DNA from 4 places in the Exiguobacterium sp. ERU653 genome. Region 3 is predicted to be linked to each of the others. Evidence: predicted binding sites of a transcription regulator. Region 3 holds the regulator's gene; each other region holds the start of a gene.
What was found. Region 3 encodes Rex, which represses fermentation and respiration genes when NADH is low (regulators of the CRP and FNR family bind a similar motif). Its sites were predicted from a motif close to TTGTGAAATATTTCACAA; they were not measured.
Positions count from the first base shown of each region.

Region 1: a site for Rex is predicted at 6,205-6,222, ahead of KNO95_RS10585 (DoxX family membrane protein). Genes of this name have one in related genera too.
Region 2: a site for Rex is predicted at 4,504-4,521, ahead of KNO95_RS05275 (L-lactate dehydrogenase). Genes of this name have one in related genera too.
Region 4: a site for Rex is predicted at 4,331-4,348, ahead of adhE (bifunctional acetaldehyde-CoA/alcohol dehydrogenase). Genes of this name have one in related genera too.

Region 1 is NZ_JACSKV010000002.1:111,594-119,424, reverse strand. Features, by position in the region: gene KNO95_RS10620 (globin family protein) at 1-278, opposite strand, end outside; gene KNO95_RS10615 (helix-turn-helix domain-containing protein) at 364-1,143, opposite strand; gene KNO95_RS10610 (glycoside hydrolase family 13 protein) at 1,268-2,917, shown strand; gene KNO95_RS10605 (flavodoxin domain-containing protein) at 3,022-3,528, shown strand; gene KNO95_RS10600 (glycoside hydrolase family 55 protein) at 3,492-5,090, opposite strand; gene KNO95_RS10595 (cold-shock protein) at 5,352-5,552, shown strand; gene KNO95_RS10590 (pyridoxamine 5'-phosphate oxidase family protein) at 5,670-6,083, shown strand; gene KNO95_RS10585 (DoxX family membrane protein) at 6,260-6,766, shown strand; gene KNO95_RS10580 (DUF3817 domain-containing protein) at 6,848-7,144, shown strand; gene KNO95_RS10575 (MFS transporter) at 7,165-7,831, opposite strand, start outside.
Region 2 is NZ_JACSKV010000001.1:1,009,521-1,017,351, reverse strand. Features, by position in the region: gene KNO95_RS05300 (DUF4912 domain-containing protein) at 1-647, shown strand, start outside; gene KNO95_RS05295 (1,4-alpha-glucan branching protein domain-containing protein) at 662-2,863, shown strand; gene rpmG (50S ribosomal protein L33) at 2,948-3,112, shown strand; gene KNO95_RS05285 (5-formyltetrahydrofolate cyclo-ligase) at 3,167-3,721, shown strand; gene KNO95_RS05280 (DUF92 domain-containing protein) at 3,700-4,470, shown strand; gene KNO95_RS05275 (L-lactate dehydrogenase) at 4,640-5,596, shown strand; gene KNO95_RS05270 (rhomboid family intramembrane serine protease) at 5,731-6,783, shown strand; gene KNO95_RS05265 (M42 family metallopeptidase) at 6,796-7,818, shown strand; gene KNO95_RS05260 (YqgQ family protein) at 7,815-7,831, shown strand, end outside.
Region 3 is NZ_JACSKV010000004.1:99,290-107,120, forward strand. Features, by position in the region: gene KNO95_RS13050 (hypothetical protein) at 21-410, opposite strand; gene KNO95_RS13055 (hypothetical protein) at 407-565, opposite strand; gene KNO95_RS13060 (TM2 domain-containing protein) at 686-1,045, shown strand; gene KNO95_RS13065 (NADPH-dependent F420 reductase) at 1,083-1,661, opposite strand; gene KNO95_RS13070 (hypothetical protein) at 1,665-2,138, opposite strand; gene KNO95_RS13075 (PspC domain-containing protein) at 2,297-2,479, shown strand; gene KNO95_RS13080 (FAD-dependent oxidoreductase) at 2,514-3,860, opposite strand; gene KNO95_RS13085 (YesK family protein) at 4,050-4,343, opposite strand; gene tatC (twin-arginine translocase subunit TatC) at 4,470-5,258, opposite strand; gene KNO95_RS13095 (twin-arginine translocase TatA/TatE family subunit) at 5,262-5,456, opposite strand; gene KNO95_RS13100 (redox-sensing transcriptional repressor Rex) at 5,489-6,145, opposite strand; gene KNO95_RS13105 (ABC-F family ATP-binding cassette domain-containing protein) at 6,296-7,831, shown strand, end outside.
Region 4 is NZ_JACSKV010000001.1:664,913-672,743, forward strand. Features, by position in the region: gene KNO95_RS03450 (glutamate synthase subunit beta) at 1-1,260, shown strand, start outside; gene KNO95_RS03455 (Na+/H+ antiporter family protein) at 1,400-2,719, opposite strand; gene KNO95_RS03460 (YebC/PmpR family DNA-binding transcriptional regulator) at 2,862-3,575, opposite strand; gene KNO95_RS03465 (MarR family winged helix-turn-helix transcriptional regulator) at 3,656-4,102, opposite strand; gene adhE (bifunctional acetaldehyde-CoA/alcohol dehydrogenase) at 4,491-7,082, shown strand; gene KNO95_RS03475 (zinc-binding metallopeptidase family protein) at 7,264-7,831, shown strand, end outside.

The DNA.
Region 1 (7,831 bases), on a different contig from region 3:
TCTCCATAGATAGAAGAAATGGCTGGTGTCATATCGAGTGCGTTTTGATCGAGTGCTTGATCTGCGACCGCAGCATCTGCTGCCTCGTCATAACCTTTCATCATCGATGTGACGGCTAATACATAGTGCTCAGATAAGAGTTGGTCGAGTGTCGCGCGAAGGTCACCTGCTGGTGTGCTCGCTGTTGGCATGTGGTCCGCTGCTTGTGCGTTCACTGGTACGAGTAGTCCTAAGGCAAGTGCCGGGGCTACGATTTTGTTTAACGTCTTCTTCTTCATGTGTAATCGCTCCTTTTCGTAAGTGAGTGTTGTCGTTATTTACACCCATCTAACGGAGCGGTTCAAAAAATGGATCACTCTTTTTTTATTTTTTTTCGTTTTTTTGTTGAAGTGTCCGATAAACCCCTGGTGCGACGCCATATTTCCGTTTGAAAATTCTGTGGAAATATGGATAACTTCGAAATCCAGATAGTTCCGCAATCGTTTCTAACGAATGCTTCGTATAGCGCATTTGCTCTTCGGCGATCTGCAACCGAATCGATTGTGCATATTCGATGATGGTCATCCCGGTCCCTTCTTTAAAGAGGTGAACGGTCCGTGAAACACTGAGGTCGACCGCTGTGGCGACGTCTGATACTTTGAACTCACTCGTGACGTGCGCTTCGATAAAGCGCATCATACGAGAGACGACTGGAGGTCGCGTATGGGAATGCACATCTTGAATCGAACGATCGAGCATGAGTAGAAGGGCTTGGACGAGCGTTTCAATTAGTACAGCACTTTGTTCAGATGGTGGACGACGCACTTCCTCTGTAATGTGTTGCCATAGCGAAAGTAGGCGGGAATCGATGGTGATCGCATACAGTCGTTTCCGTGGAGTCGCATGCCACCATGTATCCATCGAATGTCCAGTGCAAAAGATATGATAATCTCCGCTCGCGGGTGTATCGATATGCATTTCATAGAAGTCACCCGGACGGACGATTAATAAGTCACCAGGTCGTGTGATCATCGTTTCCCCATTGACCACAATCCGAGCCGTCCCCTCTGTCTGTAAGCGAATCAGATACGTATCGAGTAAGTTTGCGAATGGAAAAGTATAAGTCGTTGTATGGTACGAATAGCCACAAAAGCCGATTTCCATAATAGTCTCCTCTTTTTATAGCAAAATTGTGCATATCCTAATCATATCATGGATGGTCATGAATCCTTGAAGGCAGTACGATGAAAGCGTTGAAACGGAAAATGAACTTCAAGGAGGATGTAACATGAAACAATGGTGGAAAGAAGCGGTCGTATATCAAATTTATCCACGTAGCTTCAATGATTCGAATGGGGACGGAATTGGTGATATTCAAGGAATCACGGAGAAGATGTCTTACTTGGCAGAACTCGGGATCGATGTCATCTGGCTCTCGCCGGTATATGATTCACCAAACGATGACAATGGATACGATATTCGTGATTACCGTGCCATCATGGACGAGTTTGGTACGATGGATGACTTTGATGCGATGCTTGAGGAAGCGCACCGGCATGGTATTAAAATCATGATGGACCTCGTCGTCAACCACTCTTCTGACGAACACCAATGGTTCATGGAGTCACGTTCTTCAAAAGATAGTCCGTATCGTGACTATTATATTTGGAAAAAAGGAAAGGACGGTCAACCACCGACGAACTGGGGAGCTTTCTTCGGCGGTAGCGCTTGGCAGTATGATGAGGCGAGCGATGAGTACTACCTTCACCTCTTCAGTAAGAAGCAACCGGACTTGAACTGGGAAAGCGAGACGCTTCGCCGTGAAGTGTATGACCTCATGACGTATTGGCTCGATAAAGGGGTCGATGGGTTCCGAATGGACGTCATCAACATGATCTCAAAAGACCAAAGCTACCCAGACGGTCAAACACAAGGAACGGGATACGGTGACGGTACGCCATTCTTCTTTAACGGACCACGCATCCATGAATTCATGCAGGAGATGAATCAAGAAGTCTTATCGAAATACGATACGATCACGGTCGGGGAGATGCCAGGTGTCAGTGTAGAAGAAGCGAAGCTTTATACAGGGGAAGACCGCAACGAATTGAACATGGTCTTTCACTTTGAGCACGTAGACGTCGGGAACGGGAGCTTCGGGAAGTGGAATCCGACGGACTGGAAGTTGACCGAACTGAAGACGATCTTCTCACGTTGGCAAGAAGGACTTGAAGAAGAAGGGTGGAACAGCTTGTACTGGAGTAACCATGACCAGCCTCGAGCTATCTCACGTTTTGGGAATGATTCACCGGAATACCGTGTCCGTTCTGGGAAGATGCTCGCGACACTTCTTCATCTATTAAAAGGGACACCTTACATTTATCAAGGGGAAGAGTTCGGCATGACGAACGTCGCCTTTGATTCGATTGATCAGTATCGGGATATTGAGACGTTGAATGCCTATCGTGATTACACGTCAAAAGGATTGTTGACACACGATGAGATCTTCCGTGGGATTCATGAGCGGGGACGTGACAATTCACGCACACCAGTTCAGTGGTCGGACGAAGCGCACGGCGGCTTCACGACTGGGACGCCATGGATCGGGGTCAACCCGAACTATGTCGACATCAATGCGGAAGCGGCACGGAAAGACCCGAATTCGCTCTTCCATTACTACCGTCAATTGATTGCGCTCCGTAAAGCCAATCCAATCGTTGTCTATGGAAAGTATGAGCTCTTGTTGCCGAAAGATGAAGGGGTCTATGCATTCACACGTTCGTTCGAAGGGGAAACTTGGCTCGTGCTCTGTAACTTCTCGGACGAAACACAACAACGTGATTTACCATATGACGTAAACGAACGCGTCATCGGCAACATGGAACCGATTGGACCGTTCACGCTTCGTCCGTACGAAGCGCAAGTGTACAAACTGTGACCAAAAGCTCGCCATTCGGCGAGCTTTTTTTGAATGGTCACGTATCTTCTTTTCATGATTCGGGAATAGTGTAAGTAACGTCTGACATGAAAAGAGGGAACGACATGGGTACTTTAATCGCTTACTCTTCCAGGTATGGGACGAGTGAAAAAGTAGCGGCTCTACTCACTGAACGTCTGTCGGGTGACGTTCATGTCCAAAATATCGTAGAAGAGCCGAATGTGATGTGGGAGACGATCAATCACGTCATCGTCGGCAGTTCGATTCGGATGGGAACCATCCAGGACGAAATGAAGGAATGGTTGGCGCTTCACGAAGCACACTTGCTTGAGCATCCCCTCGCTTTATATTTGTGTGCCGGGACACCGACAGAATCAGAGCGGATTCGTGAGTTAGAAGAGGCGTACCGTGAATCACTCCGCGAGCATGCCTATTTTGTCGAGGTCGTTGGCAGTGGTTATGACTTTGAACGAATGGGTTTTTTAGACAAAGCAATCGTCCGAATGATGGCAAAGCAGAAAGAAAGCTCGCTTGAACTCGATGACGACAAATTGGACCGGCTCGTGGAGGCGGCTCAAACGTCCGAACGTACCCGGTCTGAGAACCCGTAAGCGAGTATGTCCTGTACATCAATCGGACTTTTCGTGGAGATGAGAGCATCTCCACTTTTTTTCTGTCCTTCGATTTGATGAAGCGCAATTTGTTCTATCTGACGTCCGATTTTTAAGGCGATGGGTGCAGACTCCTTGCACTTTAAGGCGTTGATAGTCACTTCGTCGGTGCGGTTCTCCCCTCCAAACAGCTCGAGGTCGGCTCGGGCTGTGGTAAACCCGCGAACGGAAATTCGTTTCAACTGTACACGTCTTGACTTATATTGAATCGCAAGTGCTGGATGCTGTTCATAGTCGTAGGTCGGGTCGCCGATGGCAGTCAAACCATGGATGAAGACATCTTGATATGCGGAAACGACCAGACTCCGTGGCGAGGATTTTGCATAAAGCGGGCTTCGGACTGGCTCGATGGATACCAAATTTGTACCGGACAGGAAGCGTGCAGTCGCGGAATCCGGATCGTCTGCCAAATGATGACCGATGTGGCGGAAGTTGAACGAACGATTGTCGTGAACGGAGAGATGTCCGAAGATATGGACGTCGTGTGCGGCTGACGAGGTTCCATGCGCTTTTACTTCGATACCTCCAAAACAGCCTTCCGTTCTGTTGTGAACAAGCGTGACGTGACGCGAACCGTCATCAATTTCAATGCCGTTTGAGTTTGAGAATCCTAAAGCGTGCGTTCGGCCATGGGGGTGATGACAATAACAGTTAGTGATGTAGATGGCATCACTATGATGTGTTGTGATCCCATCGTCCCCATAATTCGTTGCTTCGAGTTGATTGAGATGGATATACCGACTTCCGTTTGCCGCACGAAGTCCGTCACCTAGGTAGTGATAGTGCGGGGACGTAATGTCAAACGCATGGAGCCCGGCATTTTTAGCCGTCACATGATGCACCCATCCATACGTCACGTGCGCGAATGTCAAAGCGCTCGATGTCGTGTCACCGCTTGTCGTTCGTTTCACGTCACCTAAACGATCAACGTTCCAATCAAGTGTAAGATGGGATACCTCGATATGATGATTGCCGGCGAATGGGGTCGTATTTCGTAAAAGACGGCGATGCTTCGGAGCCCGATCGGATAATTTGAGGATTGTGACGTCTTGTCCGGCACCTTCAAGTGTACAACTAGAAGGAAGGCGAATTCCTCGAACGATATATACACCTGGTGGCACATAGACACGGCGATTAGAGCGGAGGGCGAGACGAAAGGCGAGGGTGCAGTCCGTCTTGCCATCTCCAACAGCCCCATAGTTCGTCACATCGACACGTGATTTTGTCATATGCATCAGATTCAAATATTCCGCATCGAGTCGGCGCATCCAAACGGGACGAACCACTCCATCGATCTGTTCAAGCGGAAGAGACGTCCGGACAGGCGAAACTCGCTCCGTTAATGGGATTCGACAAGCGTATGTTTGGCTCATTGCTGGATAAGTTGTTTTACTCGTGGTATGATGCCACTTGAGTGTTTGATGAATTAATTCTTCTTCAGACCAGTCGGAATAAGCAGCAATCATCGATGCGATTGACTGTTGATCATTTGAATTTTTCATAATAGATCCCCCTAGTGTCATCTTCTCTAGGGTGTACCCGTTTCGACTTATTTTTAGCAATCAGAAGTATTTACTAGACAGAAGCATCTAACCATGTTATATTCAATATGTGCTTAATTAAGAATAGCTGGAATCATAATTCACAAGTGCTTGGGATTATTTTTCATTAGATAATTCCAGAGGCTTGTATTTTTTTTGGTCAAGTTTTTTCTAGTAAGGCACTACTATAACGCATAGCGTTTATTTCAGGAGGGTTCATTCATGAACACAGGTAAAGTAAAATGGTTTAACTCAGAAAAAGGTTACGGCTTCATCGAAATGGAAGGCGGAGACGACGTATTCGTACACTTCTCAGCAATCCAAGGCGACGGCTTCAAAACACTTGAAGAAGGCCAAGAAGTAACTTTCGAAATCACAGACGGAGCTCGTGGACCACAAGCTTCTAACGTTGAAAAAATCTAATCTTCCTTTCTAAGGAATATGATACCTGCTCGCATCGGCGAGCAGGTTTTTTTGTGTTTAACCATATGGTTTGAGGGAACAGTATACGAGCGACAAATCGTGAAGGAGGAATTCGGAATGAGTGCAAAAGAAACAGCATTAAAAATATTAGACTCAAGTAATGTAGGTACAATGGCGACTGTATATAAAGTAAAACCGCACAGTCGATATATGACATTTTTCCATGAAGATTTCACGCTCTATACAGCAACTTCAAACGATACAGATAAGGTAGAGGAATTAGAGAGAAATCCATATACTCATATTTTAATTGGTTACGATGGAGATGGAGTCGGCGACACGTACCTAGAAATCTTAGGAAAAGCAACGGTGTCAGATGATGAATCGATGAAAGAAAAAGTATGGAATGACAAACTTGAAGGATGGTTCGATGGACCGGATGATCCAAAACTCATCATTCTCAAAATCGAACCTGAATCAATGCGTGTGATGAACAAAAAAGGTCAACCATCCCAAGAAGTCACCTTATAATACTCTTAGAGACGCCTAAAGAAGGCGTCTTTTTGTATATGTGAATAGACTGTGGCATACATATGTACGAATTATGAACAAGGAAGATTATATATGTGAAAAAGTGAACATAGATGATATATTGTGAATGTAATCACATTATTCATTTATTTAACTTCTTAAAGGGAGGAATTATTATGTTCACGAAATTTTGGCAAAACCACAATGTTGCCACAGCGATTTTAACGGTATTACGTGTATGGCTCGGTTATCATTGGTTGACGGCAGGTTGGGGTAAAATCACAGGTGGTTTTGGAACAGAAGGATTTTTAAACAACGCGGTGTCACTCGCCACTGGAGAACATCCAGCTGTCGCAGGATGGTGGGCCGCATTCTTAGAAAACTTTGCAATCCCGAACGCTGGATTATTCGATGTCCTCATTCCTTATGGTGAATTTTTGGTCGGCCTAGGGTTATTACTCGGTGCACTCACACGTAGTGCAGCATTCTTCGGACTTGTCATGAACATGGCGTTCTTACTTTCAGGAACAGTCAGCACGAACCCGACGATGTTGATCGTATCTGTCTTGATTTTAGTTGCCGGTCATAACGCTGGCAAAATCGGAGTCGACGGCTTGTTCCTTCGTAACTTCGTTGAAACGAAAGTATTGCACCGTTCACCAAATCGTCAAATAGCCTCGTAACTTTTATATGTTCTCCTGTGACAAACCTCTCACGTTTCGGCTACGATAGATGTAGCCTAACAGAGATAAAGGAGAACGCATATGACTATGACTCATTTTAAATGGATTGGCTACACAGAAGGGGTATCCTTCTTGCTGTTACTATTAATCGCGATGCCACTGAAATATATGGCCGGCATTCCACTTGCGGTCAGTATTGTCGGCGCAGCGCACGGTTTCTTGTTTGTTGCTTACGTGCTCGCAGCCGTGTACATGGCGTGGCGCTTCCGTTGGGGCTTCAAAGTTTTGACGCTTGCTGTTATGGCATCCGTCATCCCATTCGGACCATTTTTATTAGAAAAACGGGTACTCCCGTCAACAGAGAAGACATCGAACTGATTCGTTCGATGTCTTTTTCGTTACGACACACGTTCGGCTGACTGAAGTGCAGCTTTTTCTGCCTGGATGTCGTGACGGATGCGATAGGTGAGTGTGAAAGTACATAAGAGTAGACCAATCATACAGGCGGTATATAGATGAGCGACTGGCACAAGATCACTTAATATTCCGAATAAGATGAAACCGATTGGTGTGATCCCCATCGCGAGTGATTCGAGTACCCCAATCACACGACCTAAGTAGTTCGGGTCCGTATTCGTTTGTAAGAGCAATTGAATGGGGATATTGACACGTACGATGAAGAAACCGCTCAGTAAAGCGAACATCGCAAAAAAGAAAATCGACGTGATGACGTTGAAGTTCAAATATAATGGAATGGCAGGGCCGACAAATAGAATGCTGAGTATGGTCAGTGCTGATCGCATGGTCGATAGGCGATGTTTGATGTTGAATAACGGCAAGGCGTGAAGTAAAGAAGCGACTAAAAATCCAATGGCAACCATGCTTTCAAGTAGTCCGAACTGGAACGGGGACACACCGACCTCTTGTAATGCTGCAATCGGGAACAACACTTCTGACGCGACGAAAAAGAAGTTCAAGAATGCGGCGAGGACGGTGACCGTCCATAAAACGCGCTGCTGTTTCAAATAAGACAGACCGGACCGTACATCTTCCCAGGTGGATTGT
Region 2 (7,831 bases), on a different contig from region 3:
AATGGAGAAATCAGCACCAAGAATCGGAGGACGTTATCCCTGTGAAACAAAAAAGCGACAAGAAAAAAGAAAAGACGTCCGTAACGGCATCACACAAACAAGTAGCATCAGCGAAAGAATCGGTTGATGTGAAGGCTTCACCACTCCTTGAGAAAGGTCCTGAAGGATACTGGCAGTTACCAGACCGATATAATGTAGACTTTTTACATGCGGTCGTCCAGTCTCCGAACTCAGTATATGTGTGCTGGGAAGTATCTGATTTGGTGAAAAAAACGTTAGAGCTTCAGTTCATGAGACGATGGGAAGAATTGCCGAAAGCGTTCCGTATATTAGATGTGACGTTGCTTGATTACGCTAGCGGGCACACGAACCGGTCCTACACGTTTGACCTCCCTGAGATGACGAATAGTTGGTTCGTTCGTCCTCTCGATCCAAATACGACATATGTGTTCGAATTTGGAATCCGCACGATGGAAGGGGAGTTTTTACCGATTGCGGCATCGACACCGCTTGATACGCCACGGGCAGAACCAGCCGGTGTTGGACGATTCGCAGAACCAGTAAGGCGTTGGCAATACGGAGAAGTTGATTCTCCAGAGTTATTGGATACATTACCAAAATATGCGGCATACCGTTTCGTACGTTAAGGAGGACTCTATACATGAAACCAGGATACTTTTCACTCGTCCTTCATGCTCATTTACCGTACGTTAGGCATGAAGAAAAACACCGTTTAGAGGAAAGATGGGTGTACGAGGCCATATCAGAGACTTATATCCCAATCCTTTGGCAAGTCGATCGATTGAAGCGTCCGTTACATTGGACAGTTAGTATTTCACCGCCTGTGGTAGAAATGCTTGCTGACCCACTCATTCAAGACCGCTACGCCGAGCATTTGGATGAAATGCTTGATTTGATTGCTTTAGAGCTCTCAGAAGGAAGAACGGATGCAGAGACGGCAACGCTTCAGTTTTATAGACAACGTTATCAAGACTTGAAAAACACGTTCCTTCATTGGAATAAAAACTTGAATGAGGCGTTCCGTACATATCGTGAGGCGGGCTATATTGATATGGTCACGTGTACAGCGACTCATGGATTCAACCCGCATCTGTTTACGGAGCAGGCTGCCCGAGCAGAAATCCGGACTGGCCTTAATTGTTTCGAACGTCATTATGGGTTCCGCCCTACAGGTATTTGGTTGCCGGAGTGTGCCTATACACCAGGAGTAGACCGGATTCTATATGAAGAAGGGGTGCGGTACACGTTCGTCGATGAGCATGCCTTATTAGAGGCTGATCCGACTCCTGACAAAGGGATTGGCGCGCCTGTTTATTCTCCGCATGGGGTCGCATTGTTCCCACGAGATCAAATCATCTCGGGCAAAATTTGGAGTTCGATGATTGGATACCCGGGTCATCCGGACTATCGTGAATTTTATCGTGATTTGGCCTATGATCGAGATTGGGACTATATTCAATCATTCATGCACCCTGAAGGTATTCGGTTTGATACGGGATTAAAAATGCATCGAATCACGGGCGACACGGATCAAAAAGATTTTTATGTCCGCGACTGGGCGGAACATCAAATTGAGAATCATGCGATGGATTTTGCGAAAACACTCGAATCACATCTTGAAGCCCATGGTGCTCAAACGTTCCCACCATTTTTAGTGACAGCACCGTTCGATGCGGAGTTGTTCGGTCATTGGTGGTTCGAAGGACCGGAATTTCTAGGGAAAGTGGCAGAGCGCCTTGTGGAATTTGGGATTGAGACCATCACACCGGCGATGTTCCTCGAACGTCACTTCAAAGATTTACAGACGGTTCACGTCTCGATGAATACGTGGGGGCGCAAAGGATACGGTGAAGTGTGGATCAATGAACGAAATGAATGGATGCTTCGCCACCTTCATATGATGGAGATGCAACTCGTAAAAGATGTGGCTGATTATCGCGGAAAATCTGATTTAACAAATCGTGCATTGAAACAATTGATTCGCCATTATGTGTTGGCTGTGTCGAGTGACTGGGCATTTATTTTAGATGGACAAACGACGGCACAGTACGCTGCTGAACGCTTCCGAGAACATACACGACTGTTTGCCGAACTTGAAACGGCGCTCTATCAGGATGAGCTCTCGGATCAATTGCTAAATGAACACTTCGCGGCCTACCCGTTCCTTCAAGACGGTGATATCGACATCGACTCATTCTTGTCACCCCATGATTATTACGTGACGACAGAGCGTGAACAAGAGAAGCCGGCAATCCTGCTGCTTACTCCCGAATATCACGGTCATATCGTCGGAGGACTTGGAAAGCGGGTCGTTGATGAGGTCGAAGCGAGAGCGAACGAAGGTGAAATCGTCTACGTGTTGACACCATACCACGATGAGTTACCAGCGTATGAGCGGCATGGGAACATACATGTGTATCGAGTGAGCCCGACTAGTACATTTTTAGAACATGTCATGAATCAGGTGGCCACGCAAAATATTGCGTATGTCAAACTAGTTCATGAATTGGCGAAACGGATCTCTTTCAAAGTGGTTCATCACTTTGATTGGATGACGATTCCTGCGGCAAGAGAACTTGCGCAATCCCTTTCGCTTCCGTTATACTCAACTATGTTGTCCTTCGAAGCGACACGCAATCCACACGGGCATGGTGGTTTATTCGATGCGATTCATCGCATTGAGAACAGTGTGTTCCCTGAAGCGGAGTGCGTTTATGTCGGTGAAGAGATTTCAATCCATGACTTGAAGCAATGGTACAAGGTGAGTGAGAATGTCAATACTTGCCTGCCTCTTGAATCTTCTCCGTATGGACAGAAACCAATGAAAAAGAACGTGAAATAACCTTGCTTTTTCAAAAGAAACTTGGTAGGATAATTGAGTATGCTTAGACTGTAAAGCAAAAGCACTTGATACAACATCATTGAGATGGGAGTGAAAGAAATGCGCGTTAAAATTACATTAGCTTGCACAGAAACAGGCGATCGCACGTACATCACGAAGAAAAACAAACGTAACAACCCTGAGCGCCTCGAGTTGCGCAAATACAACCCACGTCTCCGTCGTCACACGCTTTACCGCGAAGTGAAATAATGAGAGACCGGCCGTCACATATGTGGCGGCTTTTTTTATAAGGAGGGACGAGTTGTGGAAGAAAAAGCAACATTAAGACGCATCGTGCATCAATCCATCAAGCAAATGACGAATCGGCAACTCGTCGATCGAGCGATACACCAACGACTGTTTTCATCCTATATATGGAAAGAAAGTCAGACAATCGCAGTGACATCTTCACTTCCGCTTGAAATTGATACTTCTCCAATCATTCACGAGGCATTTGAAGCAGGAAAAACGGTTTGTGTCCCGAAAGTAACGAGGCAAGGACTTACATTTCACATCATTCATTCGGTCGATGATCTCGAGGCGGGAGTCATGAATATTTTAGAGCCGACGACTCTACCGACGACGAGGCCAATCGACCTCTGTGTTGTGCCAGGAAGGGTATTTGATCGGGCGGGATATCGAATTGGCTGGGGTGGAGGATATTATGACCGTTTTCTAAAAACATATAAAGGAACAACAATTGCTTTGGCTTACACGAATCAGCTTGTAAGTCATGTGCCGACTGAACCACATGATCTGCCTGTTGAATGGATCGTGACAGAAAAGGAGATGATCCAATGTTCGCCATATTTGTTGTAACTTGTATCGTCGCCTATCTCGGTTATCGGTTGCAGTCATTAACGTTTTTAGGAGCCATCTTGACAGTGCTGACAGGGACGTTGATTGGACTATCGTTTGGGTGGTTTGGGCTATATTTGCTAGGTGTGTTTTTCTCGACCTCCTCGCTCGCCTCGAAATATCGTTCACGCGATAAAGAAGGAGTGGATGATATCGTCGAAAAAACAGGCGCTCGCGACGCCATACAGGTATTGGCCAACGGTGGAGTCGGTATTCTTTGTGCACTCGGGTATCTGCTCACAGAAAATTTTGTCTACGTTTATATGTACATTGTGTCTATTGCCGCGGCGACAAGCGATACGTGGGGGTCGGAGTTTGGTGTGCTCTCAAAAAATAAGCCGCGATTCATGTTCACGTTTAAGCGAGTCGAACCGGGGACAAGCGGTGCAGTTTCCACATTCGGCACATTCATGTCGATTATAGGGGCTTTCGTAATCGTGATCTCTTCTATCTTATTTGTCCAAATGGATGTGGCACTGCTCCTTATGTTATGGGGGATCGGGCTAAGCGGTAGCGTCATCGACACGTTACTTGGAGCGACTCTGCAACGCAAGTTTCGTTGTACTGTCTGTGGCAAATTGACTGAAAAAAAAGTTCATCACCAGGTCTCGACGACATACGTGTCTGGATGGCGCCTGCTCGGTAACGATGCGGTCAATTTCATCTCTATATTCGGAGCGACTTTGATTTGTTTTTTTGTGCTCGGATGAGGGTAGTACAGGAAATGAAGATGTTCCATTTGAATGTGAATATTGTCACAATATCGCCAAAGTGAAAACGGTTTCTATTGTAGTTAGGGTTTGTGAATGATGTTACAATCATGATGTAACAGAGATAACAAAAACATGAAACAGATTGTTCGAAGGGTGGAGAATCAATATGGAAACATTAAATCATGCTAAAGTAACACGTGTCGCACTCGTGGGTGCAGGTGCGGTAGGTGCGAGCTTCGCTTATCAATTAACAACAGCAAGTCTATGTGAAGAACTCGTCATTATTGATATCAATAAAGCAAAAGCAGAAGGGGAAGCGATGGACTTGAACCATGGCGTCTCATTTGCTTCATCACCAATGCGTGTCTGGGCAGGGGATTACACGGATTGTGGAGTAGCTGATATTGTCGTCATCACTGCCGGTGCGCCACAACGTCCAGGCGAAACACGTCTTGACCTCGTCGAAAAAAATGCGAAGATTATGAAATCTATGATTTCAGAGATTATGGACTCTGGTTTTGATGGAATCATTATTATTGCCTCAAACCCGGTTGACATCATGACACATCTCGCATGGAAATATTCGGGTCTTCCGAAACATCGAGTCTTTGGTTCAGGTACAGTACTAGATACATCTCGCTTACGTTATATGCTTGGTGACTACTTTAATGTAGATCCGCGCAACTGCCACGCATACATCATGGGCGAACATGGAGATACAGAATTCGCTGCTTGGAGCAACGCCCGGATTTACGGAAAATCGGTCGAGCAATTGCTTGAAGAGCATGACGAATATAACTGGCAAGATCTCGAAGATATTTATGTGAACGTTCGTGACGCGGCATATCATATCATTGAGCGTAAAGGTGCGACATACTACGCGATTGGTCTCGGATTACTTCGTTTGGTCAAAGCCGTCCTTCGTAACGAAAACACATTGTTGACAGTCGGTGCTCATCTCGACGGGGAATATGGCCTACATGATATCCATATCGGTGTACCAGCCATCATCAATCGTCAAGGAGTGCGGGAAGTCGTTGAGATCGAATTGTCAGAAGAAGAGCATCAAAAAATGCAACACTCTGCGAACGTGCTCATGAAAACAATGGAACCTGTCTTGTAACCTCTATATAGTGATGACCCGTAACCATCTGGTTACGGGTATTTGTGCATCCAGAACAAGTCCCGATTTTGTCGTGAGGTGCTCAGTGATTTACAATAGAATGGAGAGAATACTTGAGAGAGGAGGGAGTTCCATTGGCTACGACTTGTTTTTGGGAAGATATCTATCGGGCGGTTGAAAGCGGCGGGCGAATTGAAGGGATATTAGAGCCTTCACGCGCGGTCATTTTGTTCGACACGAAAGCGGGAGATAGCTATGATCTGTACATTCAGTCCGAAAAAGCATGGGCAAATCATGTCGGGACCGATATTCATGCTATCCTAAACGCATTTCGCCTATCTCGGATCGGACGGAAGCGATTGACGATTCATTTGTATGGCGAACGTCTCGTAGATGAGGAGAGGATTGATTCACTAACATTTCCAATCCCGGCAAAAGTAACAATATCTCGATCTATCTGCACGCCCACTATGGAAGAAGAACGGTTTCGAATGCTTGCTGTCTCCCTTGACCGCGAAAAAAAGTCTGAGTTAAAAAAGCGGTTCTCATTTGGTAAACCGCAAGTAGTATACGGTCTAATGTTTATCACATTTTTAGTCATGTGGTTAGCTGAATCTGTCGGCTCAACTCTTGACCCGAATACGTTGATCGCATTCGGTGCAAAAGTGAATCCACTCATTGAGCAGGGAGAATGGTGGCGCTTGATCACACCGATGTTTCTGCATATCGGATGGTTCCACTTTTCGATCAATATGTTTGCCCTTTGGTCACTCGGTCCACTCGTCGAACGAATGTATGGTTCGATTCGGTTCCTGATTATCTATGTGATTGGTGGGGTTTTGGCGACGACAGCATCATATGCATTCAGTGAATCAATTTCTGCGGGTGCCTCGGGTGCGTTATTTGGGCTTGTCGGTGCTTTACTTTATTTTGGACTACGAGATCGTTCTCTCTTTATGAAGACGCTCGGACCTCCGCTCTTTATTATGTTAGGATTAAATGTGGGACTAGCGTTTGTTTTAGGGGCAAGTTTGGATCATTTTGCGCACGCTGGTGGACTAGTTGGTGGATTTGTCGTCTCTGGAGTCGTAGGATTACCAGATGAAGATAATCGCGCACAACGAATTATATTTTCCGTGCTCACGATCATTTTATTTGGTCTACTATACGGGTACGGATCTTGGTGAGGAGAGATTTCAATGATTGATACACTAAAAACATTAGTAAACATTCCGAGTCCGTCTGGGATGACGGAAGAGGCCATTCGATTCGCAGAGCGAGAATTACAAGCACTCAATGTCAGCACGTCTCGGCTACATAAAGGGGCATTACTTGCAACATTTCCTGGGCGTTCAAAAGAGGCGCGGCTCTTGACGGCGCACGTTGATACGTTAGGTGCGATGGTTAAAGATATCTTGCCGAGTGGACGCTTGCGTTTGACGCAAGTTGGAGGATACGCTTGGACAGCGATTGAAGGTGAGAATTGTCTCATTCATCGAGAAGAAGGCGATGCGATTGAGGGAACGATCCTCATCCATCAGTCGAGTGTACATGTTTATAAGGACACGAACTCAGCTGAACGTTCTGCTTCGAATATTGAAGTTCGATTGGATGAAAAGGTGCATTCGCGGGAAGACGTGACAGCACTCGGAGTCGAAGTGGGTGACTTTGTCTCGTTTGACCCCCGCTTCAAGGTGACGTCTTCAGGATACGTGAAATCACGCCATTTGGATGATAAAGCATCTGTCGCCATTTTATTGGATCTCGCAAAAGACCTGGTCCGTTATGACTTACCGCACACCGTACACTTCTTGATTTCCAATTATGAAGAAGTCGGGTTTGGAGGCAACGCGGGCATCCCGGAAGACGTCGTAGAATACATTGCCGTTGATATGGGTGCGCTTGGGGATGGACAACATTCAGATGAGTATACTGTCTCGATTTGTGCCAAAGACTCTTCGGGACCATACGATATCGAACTTCGAAGAACATTTACGTCTCTCTGTAAAAAACATGAAATCGCTTATAAAGTAGATATTTATCCGTACTACGGCTCAGATGCGTCCGCTGCTATTCGTGCAGGCTATGATGTGAAACATGCATTGATTGGCCCGGGGATCGAATCAAGTCATAGTTATGAACGGACACACACGTCATCAATGGAAGCGACACGTGATTTGTTGTATCGTTATGTATTGACAACGATGGAGGAAGAAGCATGAAAAATTTTTATGA
Region 3 (7,831 bases):
CTCACGCGAAGGGATGGTTTTTAGTCGATCTGTTCTTGGTGCATCGCATAGATCAAGGTCAACGCTCGGATACAAAAGATTGTCGAGAAGCCATAAATGCTCAGTTCGAGCAACGAAACAGAAGGATATTGTAGGCCAAGCGAGACGGCATAGCCCACTAAACAAAGCAAGACGACAAGTGTGATCGTCCACTCATCCGACTTCCGCTTCATCTTCTCGGCTAACCCCTTCTCTTCTTTCTCAACACGTTCACGCTGCCAAAAGTAAAAGAGCAACGCATACATCGCAAACGAGATTCTCGGAACGTCGCCTAAGAGTAAATCAAAAATGATGAGACCTAAAAATAAGTATGTCCCTAATTGATAACCGCTCTTCATGTGAAGACGCGAACGCAGTGGTCTGTTCGTCATAATCCAATCACAGCTACGGTCAACCCACCGTAGACGAATCCGAGTACGATGGCACTGATGGCCATACGTTTATATTGCGGATATTGATAAAGGGCAATCGCCCCACCAACGACGTGTACGAAGGCGACGATGAACGTCAAAATCGCTAATACCATCTAAATTCTCCTCTTTGTTATAAATATCTTTTAGTAATTCGTGGGAATCACTTTATTTTCCGATACAATGAAACCTGCATTCATTATAACAATTTCAAATTAAGAAAGTAGGAAATCATGATGAGTTATTCTACTTCAAATCTGACAACAGAAGAGTTGCTGTATGTAAACAGCGAAGTCGAAAAGCGAAAACCAAACCTTCTCGTGGCGTATTTGCTTTGGTTCTTCCTTGGCGGATTCGGCGGACACCGTTTTTACTTCAAGAAGACCGGTTCTGCTGTAGCGATGATTCTTTTAATCGTTGCATCATTTGTTTTAACTTTTATTTTTATTGGAATCTTTGGTTTTCTAATCTCTGGCATCTGGGTTCTTGTCGACGCCTTCCTGATTCCAGGTTGGCAACAACGAGAAGTTGAAGCCATCGAACGGGAGACCATTGCAAGACTCGAAGCACGTGAAGAACGTCAAGCTGGATTCTAATCAAAAAGACGATCGAGGCATTTGCCCCGATCGTCTTTTAGCTTTCTGTTAAGTAGAATGCGAAGTCTCGTGTTTTCCGTTCTTTCACCGCGTAATGAATCCACAACCACGCCAACCCTTCGAGCTCTCGAGCAAGCTTCAGACCGTGGAGCGGATGCGTATCGAAGCCGATCTTGTTCGATAGCTCGACGACAAGCCGCACTGCTTCCTCATCTTCACCTGCGACGAACATGACGGACCCATTCGGATCGCCTAAATTCTCGACCCCCGTCTGATTGAACGCCTTCACCACTTTCGTATCAGGAATGAGTCGCTGCAAATACTCCGCACCTGACACTCCGTCTGGGCGCTCGACTTCGTTAAACTCGATGGCAATTGGATTCGTCACATCAATCAATACTTTCCCATCCAGTCCGTCGAGTGTCGGTAACAGGTCGACCGCTGCCGCGAACGGTGTACATAGCAGAAGCACATCGCTCGCTGAGGCGACTTCTTGTAAGGTCAATGTGCCCTCCCGTTCCGTCCGTGTCCCGTACAGCACCTCATAGCCAGCTTGTTCGAACTGCTCCCCGAGCGTGCGTCCGACTTTCCCGGCACCTAAGATTCCGAGTTTCATGTCTCACAGCTCCTCGTCTGTCCGCGTGACCGTCCCTCCGAACTCTTCTGCAAGCCCGTCTAAAATTGATGGATCGAATTCATCCCCGATGGCCATGACGCCTGTCTGACCCGGCTCGATGTTACCGACTGTCCGCTTGAACGTGTCTTGAATGCCTTGCATATGCTTCACGTCTTTCGTGCCGCCGATGAGACCACCTGTGAGTGTCCCGAACAGGATGCCGAACGGACCGCCGAGGATTCCAACGGCCATCCCGATGAGCGCACCTTTCGTCGACTTGTTGACGGGTGCGAGCTGTGCCGCATCCTCAAACGAAAACGCCCCGTTCTCTTCACGCTTGATGACGACAAGCTGTTCAAAACCGACAAGCCCATCCGCATGGTACTTTTTCAGCTTACTGAACGCCTGATACGAAATCGCCTCTTCCGGGAACGTGAACGTGACGATATGATACGGTTGTTTTTCCTTTTTAGCCATGAAAAATTCCTCCTTCAAGGTAGACAACATGACGCGCACTTACCTATCCTATTTCCCCGAGTAACTTGTAAATAATCTACATTAACAAATCAATCGATGAGGATGTTTATGCACTTATTATGGTAAAATTTACATATCAACCCATAAGGAGCTTTGCTATGCAACGTACACTTCGTAAGTCGGCGACCGACCGCTCTCTGTCTGGAGTATGCGGTGGGATTGCTGAATACTTTGGTATTTCATCAATCGGAGTTCGACTCATCTTTTTGATCCTACCTGGGAGTTTCCTGCTTTATATGATTTTGACGAATTCCATGAAAGATGCCCCACGCTATCTATAAAAAACGCAGAAGCTGTTAGCTTCCGCGTTTTTTGTTAGGCATTCACTTTGTCTTTCATCGCTTCAAGCGCTCCGCTGTTCAGGAAGTGCCATGGCTTGTTGTAGTGTGGTTGGAAGAAGAAGTCTACATAGGCGAGCTCTTCGATCGTCATCTCGTTTTGGATGGCTAGCGAGAGCGTGTTGACCGCTTGCGTCAAATCCGCTTTCGATAACACTTGTCCACCGACAATGCGATGTGTCCCTTTTTCATAGACGAGTTTGAATTCGACTTTCTCTGCGGTCGGCATGAACTCCGGACGATACGCGTCCTCAATGACGACACTTTCCACTTCGAGTCCAAAGAGCGCTGCCGCTTCTTCCGTCAAACCAGAAGACGCGATATTCCAGTCATAGAGTCGAAGTCCTGACGTTCCTTGTGTCCCTTGGTAGCGGACGCGTGGTTGCATCATGTTCTCCGCAATGAGCGTTCCCATGCGGACAGCGTTCGTCGCAAGTGGGATATAGGCGTGTGTGCGTGCCGGGTTGTAGTAGACGGCACAGCTGTCCCCCGCCGCAAAGATATCCGGGTTGCTCGTGCGCATGTATTCATCGACGATGATGGCGCCGTTCCCGAGCATGTCGACCTGTCCTTCTAGGAGTCCTGTATTCGGACGGAATCCGACGCACAAGATGACGAGATCCGCTTCGAATTCACCTTTGTCTGTCACGACATGTGTGACGTTCCCATCTGTTCCACGGAACGCTTCAACCGTCTGACCGAGTTCAAGATCGATCCCGCGACTGGTCATGTCCGCTTCTAATGGATCTGTGAACGACTTATCGAGATATTTGTTCAAGATGCGGTCGGCACTATCGATAAATGTGACATGTTTTCCGTATGCTTCGAACGCTTCGACGAGTTCGACCCCGATATAGCCCGCCCCGATGACGGCAATCTTCGTCGCATCCGTCGCACGCTCGATAATGCGTTGGGCATGCGCGTAGTTTTTACAGAGCTCGATTCCATTCATTTCGATTCCTGGGAGCGTTGGGACGATCGGCCATGAACCCGTCGTGACAATCAAACGGTCATACGTGTCATGCACGTCTTCCCCGGTTTCAAGATTTTTGGCGTGGACCGTCTTCGCTTCGGTGTCAATCGACAAGACGTCATGTTTCATGCGCATCGTCGCACCGAGTTCTTCAAGTTCACGTGGAGAGGAGTAGAACAACTCTTCCGCACGTTGGACGACCCCACCGACGTGGAGCGCAATCCCACACGAGAGGAAGCTGACGTTGTCGTTCCGCTCGTAAACGGTGATTTCGAGATTGTCGTGCTTGGCAAGTAATCCTTTAACAGCTGCTGTTCCTGCGTGTGTACATCCGATGACTGCGATTTTCATATGATTGTCTCTCCTTTAGGTGTTAGGCAAGTTAGCGTTTGTGATAAAAATCACATTCACTTTCTGAACTTAGTGTACTATTTCACAAGAAGGTTTGACAATCCTTTTGCTCACTATTTCACGTAAAAGTGTCTAAAATTTGAACTCCATGCGTGACAACAAAACCGTCCCGCAACCGGAACGGTTCACTTACGAATTCGTCGTGCGTCGTGCTTTGATCCAGTGATAGATGACGACGCCGATATAGGTGACAAGACCGATCACGTATAAACTGAAGCCGATCATGCTCCAGCCCAGACCATCCCATCCGCGAACAAAGACGAGACCAATCAAGATCAGCGTGTATCCTACCACGAGCAGCATCAACGAAAAGACGAGTCTTCGCTTAAATTTCGACTTCAAAAAGTTCAGCATGGCAATCAATAAAATCGTCGTCAACACACCGATGATGATGATTGCATCCCCGTAGTACTCCCAAATCATCGCTTCTCCCCCTGGCATCCAACTGAGTAGCTTTATTTTATCATGTCAGTCATGTGTTTTCGTGTTGTTGAAAAACGTTCGTTACCAAAAATCAAAAAAGCACCGTCTCCCTGGAAGGAACGATGCTCATTTCTCATTCATCTGTTTCATTAAATCCATCTGTTCTTGCACCATCGCTTCTTTCTCCCGGCGCAGCACCCCTTTATAGGTGATACGTGAAATCGATAAGCTGATCTCATATAGGAAGAAGAGCGGTAGTGACACCATGAGGTGCGACGTCAAGTCCGGTGGTGTGATGAACGCCGCGACCACGAATAGCGCAAAGTACGCGTACTTTCGAATCTTCGATAAGAAGTACGGGGTCACGACACCGATCCGGGTGAGGAACATCGTCACGACCGGTAATTGGAATAATAGACCGAACGGAATTGTCAGCTGCAACAAGAACGCGAAGTAATTATTGGCCCCGATGAGTTGTTCGAGTCCGAGGTCTTGCCCGAGGTCCGTCGAGATATCGAGGACGAGCGGGAACAACCAATAGTAGGCGAACGCAAGACCAATCAAGAACAATCCGAAGATGATCGGGATATAGGCAAGCGTGCCTTTCCGCTCATTCGGATGCAGACCGGGTGCGACAAACGCCCACACTTGATACAGTAGGAATGGGCTCGCCGCAATCAGGCCGATGACGAGCGCCAAGTTCAAGTAAATCATGAGTGGGTCCGCGACCCCAAAGGCGTTCAGTTCGAGCCCACGTTCGATGAGATCTTCTTGCAAGTACGCGAGTACATATTTGACACTCGGCAAAGCCATCAAAAAGAAGGCAAAGACGACAAATGCAGATAGCATCAGTCGTCTCCGCAGCTCTGTCAAGTGATCGGTGAGTTCCCGCTCTTGATCAGGTTGATGATTCATGGCTTACTGCTCTTTCTTTTCGATAGCTTTCTTGTCGTTCTTGTCGTTCTCGTCGTGCTCGTTCATCATGCCGTTCGTTGCATTTTTGAACTCACGAAGCGTCTGCCCGGCCGCGCGACCAAACTCCGGTAATTTCTTCGGTCCGAAGAGAATGAGTGCGATGATGGCGATGACAAATAGACTCACCCCACCTGGCATCCCGACGACGAGTGATGATGCTAGTAATTCCATTATTGATGGACCCCCTCAGCGGTTGGATAGTGTTGCATAAAGTAAATGAGTGACTGCAGCTCAATCGACAAATCGATGTGATGGACGCGAACGGTGTCCGGTACAGTGAGTCGTGCCGGTGTGAAGTTCAAGATACCCTTGATGCCGAATCGCACCAAGTCGTCTGCGACGGGCTGCGCATAGGCAGAAGGTACCGTCAAAATGGCGACGTCGATCTTGTTTTGCTTCATAATCTGTTCCATCTCATCGACGTGATGAATTGGGACGCCTGACATCGTCGTGCCGACTTTTGTCTCGTCTGCGTCGAACCCGACGACGATATGTGTGTTATTGTTTTTAAGGAAGTTATAGTTGACGAATGCCGTCCCAAGGTGACCGACCCCGACCAAGGCGACATTCGTAATCTCGTCTTGATTCAGTGTCTTTCGGAAAAAGTCTAACAGATACTGCACGTTATAGCCATATCCCTTTTTACCGAGCGCACCGAAGTACGAGAAATCACGGCGAATCGTAGCCGAATCGACCTTGACCGCCTCACTCAGTTCTGCTGAAGAGACACGTTGTTTCCCTGACGCATGCAGGCTTTGAATAAATCGATAGTATAGTGGCAACCGTTTGGCTGTCGCTTGTGGAATCTTTGGTTCGTTTTGACTCAACGGAAAGAGCCTCCTTTTTACGACACGTTACAAACGAATCTGAATTTCATACACCTTGATTGTAAACGAATTCACATGACCACTCAACGAATATACCTAAAATCGCTGAAAAATACAGTATACTAAATAGAGAGAAAGGGGTTTTTTCACTTGATCCTACTGCAAGTCAACAACTTATCCAAATCCTTCGGCGTCGAGCCGATTTTAGAAAACGTAAAACTCGAAATCCAGGAAGGTGAACGTGTCGCCCTCGTCGGTCGGAACGGTGCCGGTAAGTCCACACTTTTGAAAGTCATCGCTGGTGAATACAACTATGATTCCGGGGACATCATGAAGCCAAAAGACGTCACCATCGGCTATCTCGCCCAAGACTCAGGGCTCGAATCCGACGAGACAATCTGGAACGAGATGCTCACCGTCTTCACGGACTTGATCGAGCAGGAGAAGACGCTCCGTCGCATGGAAGCCGACATGGGATCCGAACGAATCCTAAATGACGCCGCTGCGTACGAACGTCTCCTCTCTTCTTACGATGAAGAGCAGCATACGTTCAAAGAGCGTGGCGGTTACCAGTATGAAGCGACCATCCGCTCGGTCCTCCATGGGATGCGCTTCTATCCGGATGACTTCGAACGTCGCATCGACACGCTATCCGGGGGACAACGGACGCGTCTCGCCTTGGCGAAGATGCTCCTTCAAAGTCCTGACCTGCTCATCTTGGATGAGCCGACGAACCATTTGGACATCGAGACGCTCGCCTGGCTCGAGAAGTACTTGGGCGGCTATAAAGGAGCTGTCCTCATCGTCTCCCACGACCGGTACTTCCTCGACCGTGTCGTTTCGGTCGTCTATGAGCTGTCACGTCATCGGAGCCGTCGCTTCGTCGGGAACTACACGAAGTATCTCGAACAGAAGGCCGCCATTTACGAGCAAGAGAAGAAGCAGTTCGAGTCGCAGCAAGAAGAGATTGCCAAGATGCAGGATTTCATTCAGCGAAACATCGCCCGAGCGACGACGACGAAGCGTGCACAAAGCGTGCGGAAGCGTCTCGAGAAAGTCGACCGACTCGATGCCCCGGACGGTGACGAACGCAGCGCCGTCCTCTCGTTCTCCATCAAACGCCAGAGCGGGAACGATGTGTTGAGCGCGAGCGACCTCGCCATCGGGTACGAAGAACCAATCGCCCAGCATCTCCGCTTCCAACTGCAACGCGGTGAATCCGTCGCCCTCGTCGGTCCGAACGGGGTCGGGAAGTCGACATTACTCAAAGTATTGACGAAACAACAAACCGCCCTCACCGGTGAGATCCGTTACGGGACGGGCGTCGAAATCGGTTACTACGACCAGGAGCAACAGAACTTGTCTGACACAAACCGCGTCATCGATGAGATTTGGAACGACTGGCCGCTCATGCGCGAACAGGAAGTGCGGAGTCTTCTCGGTCAGTTCCTCTTCAGCGGCGATGACGTCACGAAACGTGTCCTCGAACTATCGGGTGGTGAACGGGCACGTCTTACGTTGGCCAAGCTGAAGCTCGAGCAACCGAACCTCCTCATCTTAGACGAGCCGACGAACCACTTGGATCTCGACTCGAAGATGATTTTAGAGAATGCCCTCCTCGACTATCCGGGCACGATCCTTTTCGTCTCGCATGACCGCTACTTCATCGACCGTCTCGCGACACGT
Region 4 (7,831 bases), on a different contig from region 3:
TGCCCGATTCATAACTTTATTCCAGAATGGAACAAGCTTGTGACGAAAGCTGACTGGATGGGTGCGTATCATCGATTGATGGAGACGAACAACTTCCCGGAGTTCACGGGAAGGGTTTGTCCGGCGCCGTGTGAAGGATCATGTACGCTCGCCATTAGTGAAGATCCTGTTGCCATCAAATCGATTGAACGGACAATCATCGACCGTGCCTTTGAAGAAGGATGGGTGAAACCGAGATCGATTCAGCATAGAACCGGGATGACAATCGCCATCGTCGGAAGCGGTCCAGCCGGATTGGCTGCAGCCGATCAATTGAACCAGCTTGGACATTCGGTCACCATCATTGAGAAGGCGGACGAAGCGGGTGGGCTCCTCATGTACGGAATCCCGAACATGAAACTGGATAAAGGTGTCGTAAGACGTCGTGTTCGTCTGCTCGAGCAAGAGGGAATCGTCATCCGGACGAATGTAGAGGTCGGTACCGACGTGACGGTCGAATCGCTTCGTAACGAGTACGATGCTGTCATTTTGGCGACTGGCGCACAAAAACAGCGTACACTTGGGATTGATGGAGATGATGCCATTGGCGTGGAAATGGCAATGGACTATTTGACAGCCTCGATGCATGAACGAAAAGGAGTGTATCTCGAATCGAAATTTGACGCCAAAGACAAAGATGTCATCGTCATCGGAGGTGGGGACACAGGCGCCGATTGCGTGGCGACTGCGATTCGTCAAGGCGCAAAATCAGTCGTTCAATTTGGTAAGCACCCATCAAAAGGGTTGCTTCGTGCACCTGAGAAACCTTGGCCGCTGCAGCCTGACACGCTAACGACAGATTATGCGTACGCTGAATCGCTCGCGGTGTATGAGAAAGACCCGAGAACGTATTTGATTCGTTCCAACCAAATCGTCACGAAAGAAGGACGTGTCACTGGGATTGAAACGGAACGGATGACGAAAGTTGTCAACCCGGATGGTCAGGCGACTTTCTTCGTGGAAGAAGATTCGATAGAGACGTATCCTGCGGATCTCGTCCTCGTTGCGATTGGGTTTGAGAGACCGGAGCATGAATTGCGGAAAATCGGCGTCGAAAAGACGAAGGATTTCCATACAGTAACGGATAATGTCTTTGTCGCCGGGGATGCGAAGCGAGGTCAAAGCTTAATCGTTTGGGCAATTCGAGAAGGGCGAGAAGTGGCAGAAGTGGTCGACTCCTATCTCGATACTTGCAAGACTGTCTTAAAAACCTCATCATAAAAAAGGAGCGACAACCGTCGCTCCTTATCTTTTGTTTAGGAGGAGTTTTATGTTTACCGAAATCCTCATGTACACCGGAATCTGGTTTATCCTCATTTTAATTTTACTAGGAACGATTTATTCACGACGGAAGAAATGATTAAAGGACCATTGCCGCAATCACCCCGAAGATGATGAGAGGGATGTTGTAGTGTAGGAACGTTGGCCAAACCGTCTCACGTAGGTGATCGTGTTGGCCGTCAGCGTTCAATCCACTCGTAGGTCCGAGCGTCGAGTCACTTGCAGGACTCCCCGCATCACCAAGAGCACCCGCAGTCCCGATGATGGCAATCGTCGCCTCCACAGAGAAACCGTACTGTACACAAAGAGGTACAAAGATGGCTGCAATGATTGGAATGGTCGAGAAACTTGACCCGATTCCGAGCGTGATCACTAGTCCGACGAGTAGCATAACGAGAGCGGCAATCATTTTCGAGTCACCCATCAGATTGCTCGCACCGTTGACGAGCGGATCAATCGCGCCTGTTTCACGAATGACGGCTGCGAATCCGCTTGCGGCAATCATGACGAAACCGATGAACGCCATCATGCGCATGCCGCTCGTGAAAATGTCATCTGCCTCCGACCAAGGGATGAGGCGGAAAATCGAGAGTAACATCAGTCCTGTCACTGCCGAGGCGATCATCGACTCGGTCTGTAATTGAACGATGAGAACGATGAGAACAACGACAAGCGTCATGATCATCTTGAAACCGCCCATTTGACGAACTTCATAGTCAGACGGTCCGAGCGCAATTGTTTCATACGTTCGCGGTTTCCGGTAATGAATGAACGCTGCGATCAATCCGACGACCATACCTAATGCCGGGATTCCCATGATTGAGATGATATTGACGTCGCCGACTGTCAAGCCGTTCGCTTCGACATTCGCAATGAGAATCTCATTCAAATAAATACCGCCAAATCCGACTGGTAACAACATGTATGGTGTCACAAGACCGAAAGTTAAGATTGTCGCTACGAGACGGCGATCTAGTTTCAATTCATTGAATAAGACGAGTAACGGTGGAATCACAATCGGGATAAAGGCGATGTGAATCGGGAGTACGTTCTGTGAGCTGATCGACAATAATAAGAGTAGCGACAATAAGAACGCTTTGACATAACTCACGCGTTTACCCGACACGTCACGACCCGACATGGCAATCAGTTTTTCGGCCAAGACGTCTGGTAGACCCGTCTTCGACAACCCGACGGCGAATGCGCCGAGGAGTGCGTAACTGAGCGCGATGCTCGCTCCGCCCCCGAGGCCATTGCTAAAGGCGGTCAACGTATCGTTAAACCCAAGTCCTCCAACAAGCCCTCCGACTAGCGCCGCTAATATTAAGGATAATACAATGTGCACTCGACTGATGGCGAGCGCGAATAAGACGATGACTGCAAGTAACACTGCGTTCATATACATCCAACACCTTTCATGTTTTCTTTCTCTTAGTATCACTTTAACACGATAAAGACTTTTTGAAATTTAACATAGGATATGACCCTTGTCAAATCGCTCATGAAAAAAGCGATAACTCGTAAAAGTTATCGCTTGCGTGTTACATATCGACGTTGTGATACACTTGGCGCACATCTTCCAAGTCTTCGAGAACGTCAATTAATTTTTCGAATTGTTCTTTCGATGCGTCATCGAGCGACACTTCGTTCTGTGGGAGCATCGTCAACTCTGCGACGGCAAACTCCTCAACCCCGGCAGCCTTGAATGCGGTCTGAACGGCGTGGAACGCTTCAGGCTCGGCATAGACGATTACCGTCTCGTCTTCTTCGATGACATCACGAACGTCAAGGTCGTGTTCCATCATAAGTTCAAGAACATCATCTGCAGACATTTGGTTGACACCGATGACGGCTGTTGCATCGAACATATAAGCGACCGAACCACTGACGCCCATGTTGCCTCCATTTTTACCGAAAGCAGCACGAACTTCTGATGCTGTACGGTTCACGTTGTTCGTCAACGTGTCGACGATGACCATCGCACCATTCGGTCCGAATCCTTCATAACGAAGTTCGTCGAAGTTCTCTTCGTCGCCGCCTTTTGCTTTATCGATTGCACGATCGATGATTGCGCGAGGCACGTTATATGTTTTAGCGCGCTCCACCACAAATTTTAATGACTGGTTCAATTCAGGATCTGGTTCCCCTTGTCGGGCGACCACATAGATTTCGCGACCGAACTTCGCATAAACGCGACTCGTGTTGGCATCTTTAGACGCCTTCTTCTCTTTAATGTTGTTCCATTTACGACCCATTACATGTCATCTCTCTTTCCATTTGTACGTAGATTCATTACAGATTATATAAGAAGTTGGCTGAATTGACGAGTAAAGATTTACTCGTCGCCTTTGTCCATTTTCTCTACAATCTCAGTGAGGGTCTTCAAACTTTCAATCAGCCGGTCTGTCTCATCTTCATTTAAAAATGCGAGGCGCTCTTCGAATAGCGTTCGGAACGAGTCTCTTCGTTCAAGTAAGATTCGCTCACCTTTCTCCGTCAGCTGGTTCCATATCACTCGACGATCCCGTTCGTCGGGTACGCGGGTAATGTAGCCCTCGTTCAACAGTTTCGTGATGAGAGGGGTGACGTTCGGTGGTGCGATGGAGAGTGTCTCGCTAATTCGTCCATTCGTGACTGCCCCCTCGTCTTCAATCAACATTAATAGATGGAAATGAGAAAAGTTCAAGTTTGGAATTTGAGGAAAATCAGATCGACGTAGCAATTTACGACGAATTAAAGGGATTAGTTTGACAAACTGGTCCGCTGCATCTTGTTTCGGCATAATAGATTCACTTCCTAGTTAGGTTCTATGTTCATTATACACGAGTCAGGTGCATTTGAACCTAAAAACGGGTTGATGTGATGATTGATACATCTTATAAGAGATAGAACTGACACAATTAATGTAAGCGTTTACATGAATTGTTACTCATGTTTTCATGAAAACGTATTCGATTTTACTGAGGGTGCATGTAAAAATCAAGAGCTATCAACAAATGATAAAAAAATATTGTGAAAGAGTTCACATTGTTGTCACCCACAAAACCGGGAAAACATTGTATTCTATGAATGTGAAGGAAAGCACAATCTCTTGAAAACAAGCACCACATCGTGCTTCCATCAAGTCAATATGTTCATTAAAAGCTCTCACTTATGAGGAGGAACCTAACATGGCAGTTAAAGAGAAAGCAAAAGTGGAAACAACGGCAGAACAAATGGTGGATACGCTCGTAGCGGGCGCACACGCCGCACTCGATACGTTAATGACGTTCGACCAAGAGAAAATTGATCACATCGTACAAGCGATGGCGCTCGCAGGTCTAGAGAAGCACGTCGAACTTGCGAAACTAGCATATACAGAAACAGGTCGCGGTGTCTTTGAAGATAAGATGATCAAAAACATCTTTGCGACAGAATATATTTATAACTCACTTCGTGGAGAGAAAACGGTTGGCGTTTTAGAAGATGACGTTCAAAACGGAATCACATACATCGCAGAGCCGGTCGGTGTCGTTGCAGGTGTCACACCGGTCACGAACCCTACTTCTACTACGATGTTCAAAGCGATCATCGCCATTAAAACACGTAACCCGATTATCTTTGCCTTCCACCCGTCAGCTCAACAATGTTCTAGTGAGGCAGCGCGGGTCCTCCGTGACGCAGCGGTAGCCGCAGGAGCTCCTGAAAACTTGATTCAATGGGTAGAAGTCCCGTCACTTGATGCGACGAAAGCACTCATGAATCATCCTGGTGTCGCGATGGTCCTTGCTACTGGTGGAGCAGCGATGGTCAAGTCCGCCTACTCGACTGGTAAACCGGCTCTTGGTGTCGGACCGGGTAACGTACCAGCCTATATCGACAAAACAGCAAAAGTGAAACGTGCCATCTCAGACGTTATCCTTTCAAAAACGTTCGACAACGGGATGATCTGTGCGTCTGAACAAGCAATCATCGTCGACCAAGAAGTATACGAAGAAGTGAAAGCGGAAATGACAGCACTCGGTTGCTATTTCTGCTCACCTGAAGAAAAAGCGAAACTTGAAACACTCGTCATCCGTACGGACACATGCGCAGTCAACCCAGAGATCGTCGGGAAGCCGGCAGCGTGGATTGCAGAAAAAGCAGGTCTCAAAGTCCCGGCTGACACAAAAATCTTGATTGCTGAACTTGAAACAGTTGGCGCGACAGAACTTCTCTCACATGAAAAATTGAGCCCGGTCCTCGGTGCTTATAAAGTTCAATCACGTGAAGAAGGATTTGCGGTTGCTGAAAAAATGCTTGAAATCGGTGGTCTCGGCCATACAGCTGTCATCCACTCAACGGACGACGATGCCATCCTTGATTTCGGTCTTCGTATGAAAGCTTGTCGCATCATCGTCAACTCACCATCAGCACACGGTGGAATCGGTGACCTTTACAACGAAATGACACCATCCCTCACGCTCGGTTGTGGGTCTTACGGTAAAAACTCCGTCTCTGAAAACGTGACGGCGAAACATCTACTCAATGTGAAAAAGGTGGCGAGACGTCGCGTGAATATGCAATGGTTTAAAGTACCTGAAAAAATCTACTTTGAGAAAAACTCTGTCCAATACCTTCAATCACTCACAACGAAAAAGCGGGCGATGATTGTAACGGATGAAATGATGGTCAAACTCGGATTCGCTGATAAAGTCATCAAAAACTTACCAGCAGGTGTTGAGTACCGTATTTTCGACCAAGTCGAACCAGATCCATCTGTTGAGACGGTCATGAACGGTGCTGAAGCGATGCGTCACTTCCAGCCAGACATGATCATCGCACTCGGTGGTGGATCACCAATGGATGCTGCGAAAGGGATGTGGCTCTTCTATGAACGTCCAGAAGAGAAGTTCTCAAACCTTCGTCAGAAATTCATGGATATTCGCAAACGGACATACAAGTTCCCGACACTCGGTAACAAATCAATGTTCGTCGCAATCCCAACAACTTCTGGTACAGGTTCAGAAGTAACACCGTTCACCGTCATTACAGACAAAAAACGTAATGTGAAATATCCGATTGCTGACTATGCAATCACACCAGACGTCGCCATCGTCGACCCTGAGTTCGTTATGACCGTACCAGCATCAATCACGGCAGATACAGGAATGGACGTGTTGACACACGCCATCGAAGCTTACGTATCAGTCATGGCAAACGACTATACGGACGGACTTGCGCTCCGTTCGATGAAGATGATCTTCGACTACCTACCAAAAGCGTATGAAAACGGTAGCGACGCGGAAGCTCGTCAGAAAGTGCACAACGCGTCAACAATGGCAGGTATGGCGTTCGCGAACGCGTTCCTCGGCATCAACCACTCGATCGCTCACAAAATCGGTGGAGAGTTCCACGTACCGCACGGTCGTACAAACGCAATCCTCATGCCACACGTCATTCGTTACAATGCGACACGCCCATCAAAACTTGCGGCGTTCCCGAAATATGAGTCATTCATCGCCGACGAGCGTTACGCAGAAATCGCACGTTACCTCGGTCTTCCGGCAAGCACGACAGCAGAAGGTGTCGAATCACTCGTCCAAGCAATCATTGAGCTCGGACAACGTTTGAACATCAAACTCTCGTTCAAAGCACAAGGCATCAAGAAAGCAGATCTCGATGCGAAGATCGACAAGATGGCGGTCGACGCATTCGAAGACCAATGTACGACGGCGAACCCGAAAATGCCGCTCGTTGAAGAATTGAAAGAGATCATGTACGCAGCATACGAAGGCGTATAAGGTTCAATATTTACAAGTGGGCCCGTTCAATTCGAACGGGCTTTTCTTGTGGTCTGAACAGGATATTCAGTTTTTAAAATTATATTTAAATTGATAAAAATTAGAATAGTCAGGCTATAAATAGCTGTATATAATAAAAATTGGTATACATAGCAATTTATTGATGAATGGAGATTGTGTTATGTTCATATTGATTAGTTTGTTGCGTTCAATCGCGACAGTTGTTCTTTTCTTCAATCCAATCCATCCGACGCCGCTTGAGACCGCGGAATATATTTCATCAGTCGATCGAAATGCGGATAGTTGGGAGAGTGCCGACTTTTTTGAATCTTTCGGAACCGAACTATCCATCGATATGAACCGGAACGTCCTTTATACAGAACGGGTGACCGGTTGGACTGAGATTGAGGTGGGAGATGGAACGTATGAAGGTCTTTCATCGATGACATTTGATCAACCGTTCAAAGGAACAATTTTACATATGGAATGGGGACAAGATATTCCGGACGTCAAAGAGAAAGTGATTGTCTTACCAACGACAAAGTTTTCATATGACAATATCGAGGATGCGTATACCGTCGATTACGCGGGTGAAGTATTGAATGATCAGGAAGCGAATGCATACTTGTCAGAGCTCGCATCTGCAGGAGCTGTAGGATACTTGATCACACCATATGAAGATGATCCATATGAGATGGGCTTTGTTTTCACGTCATCCTACATGCCGTTAGATGGCACGGGTGTAGACT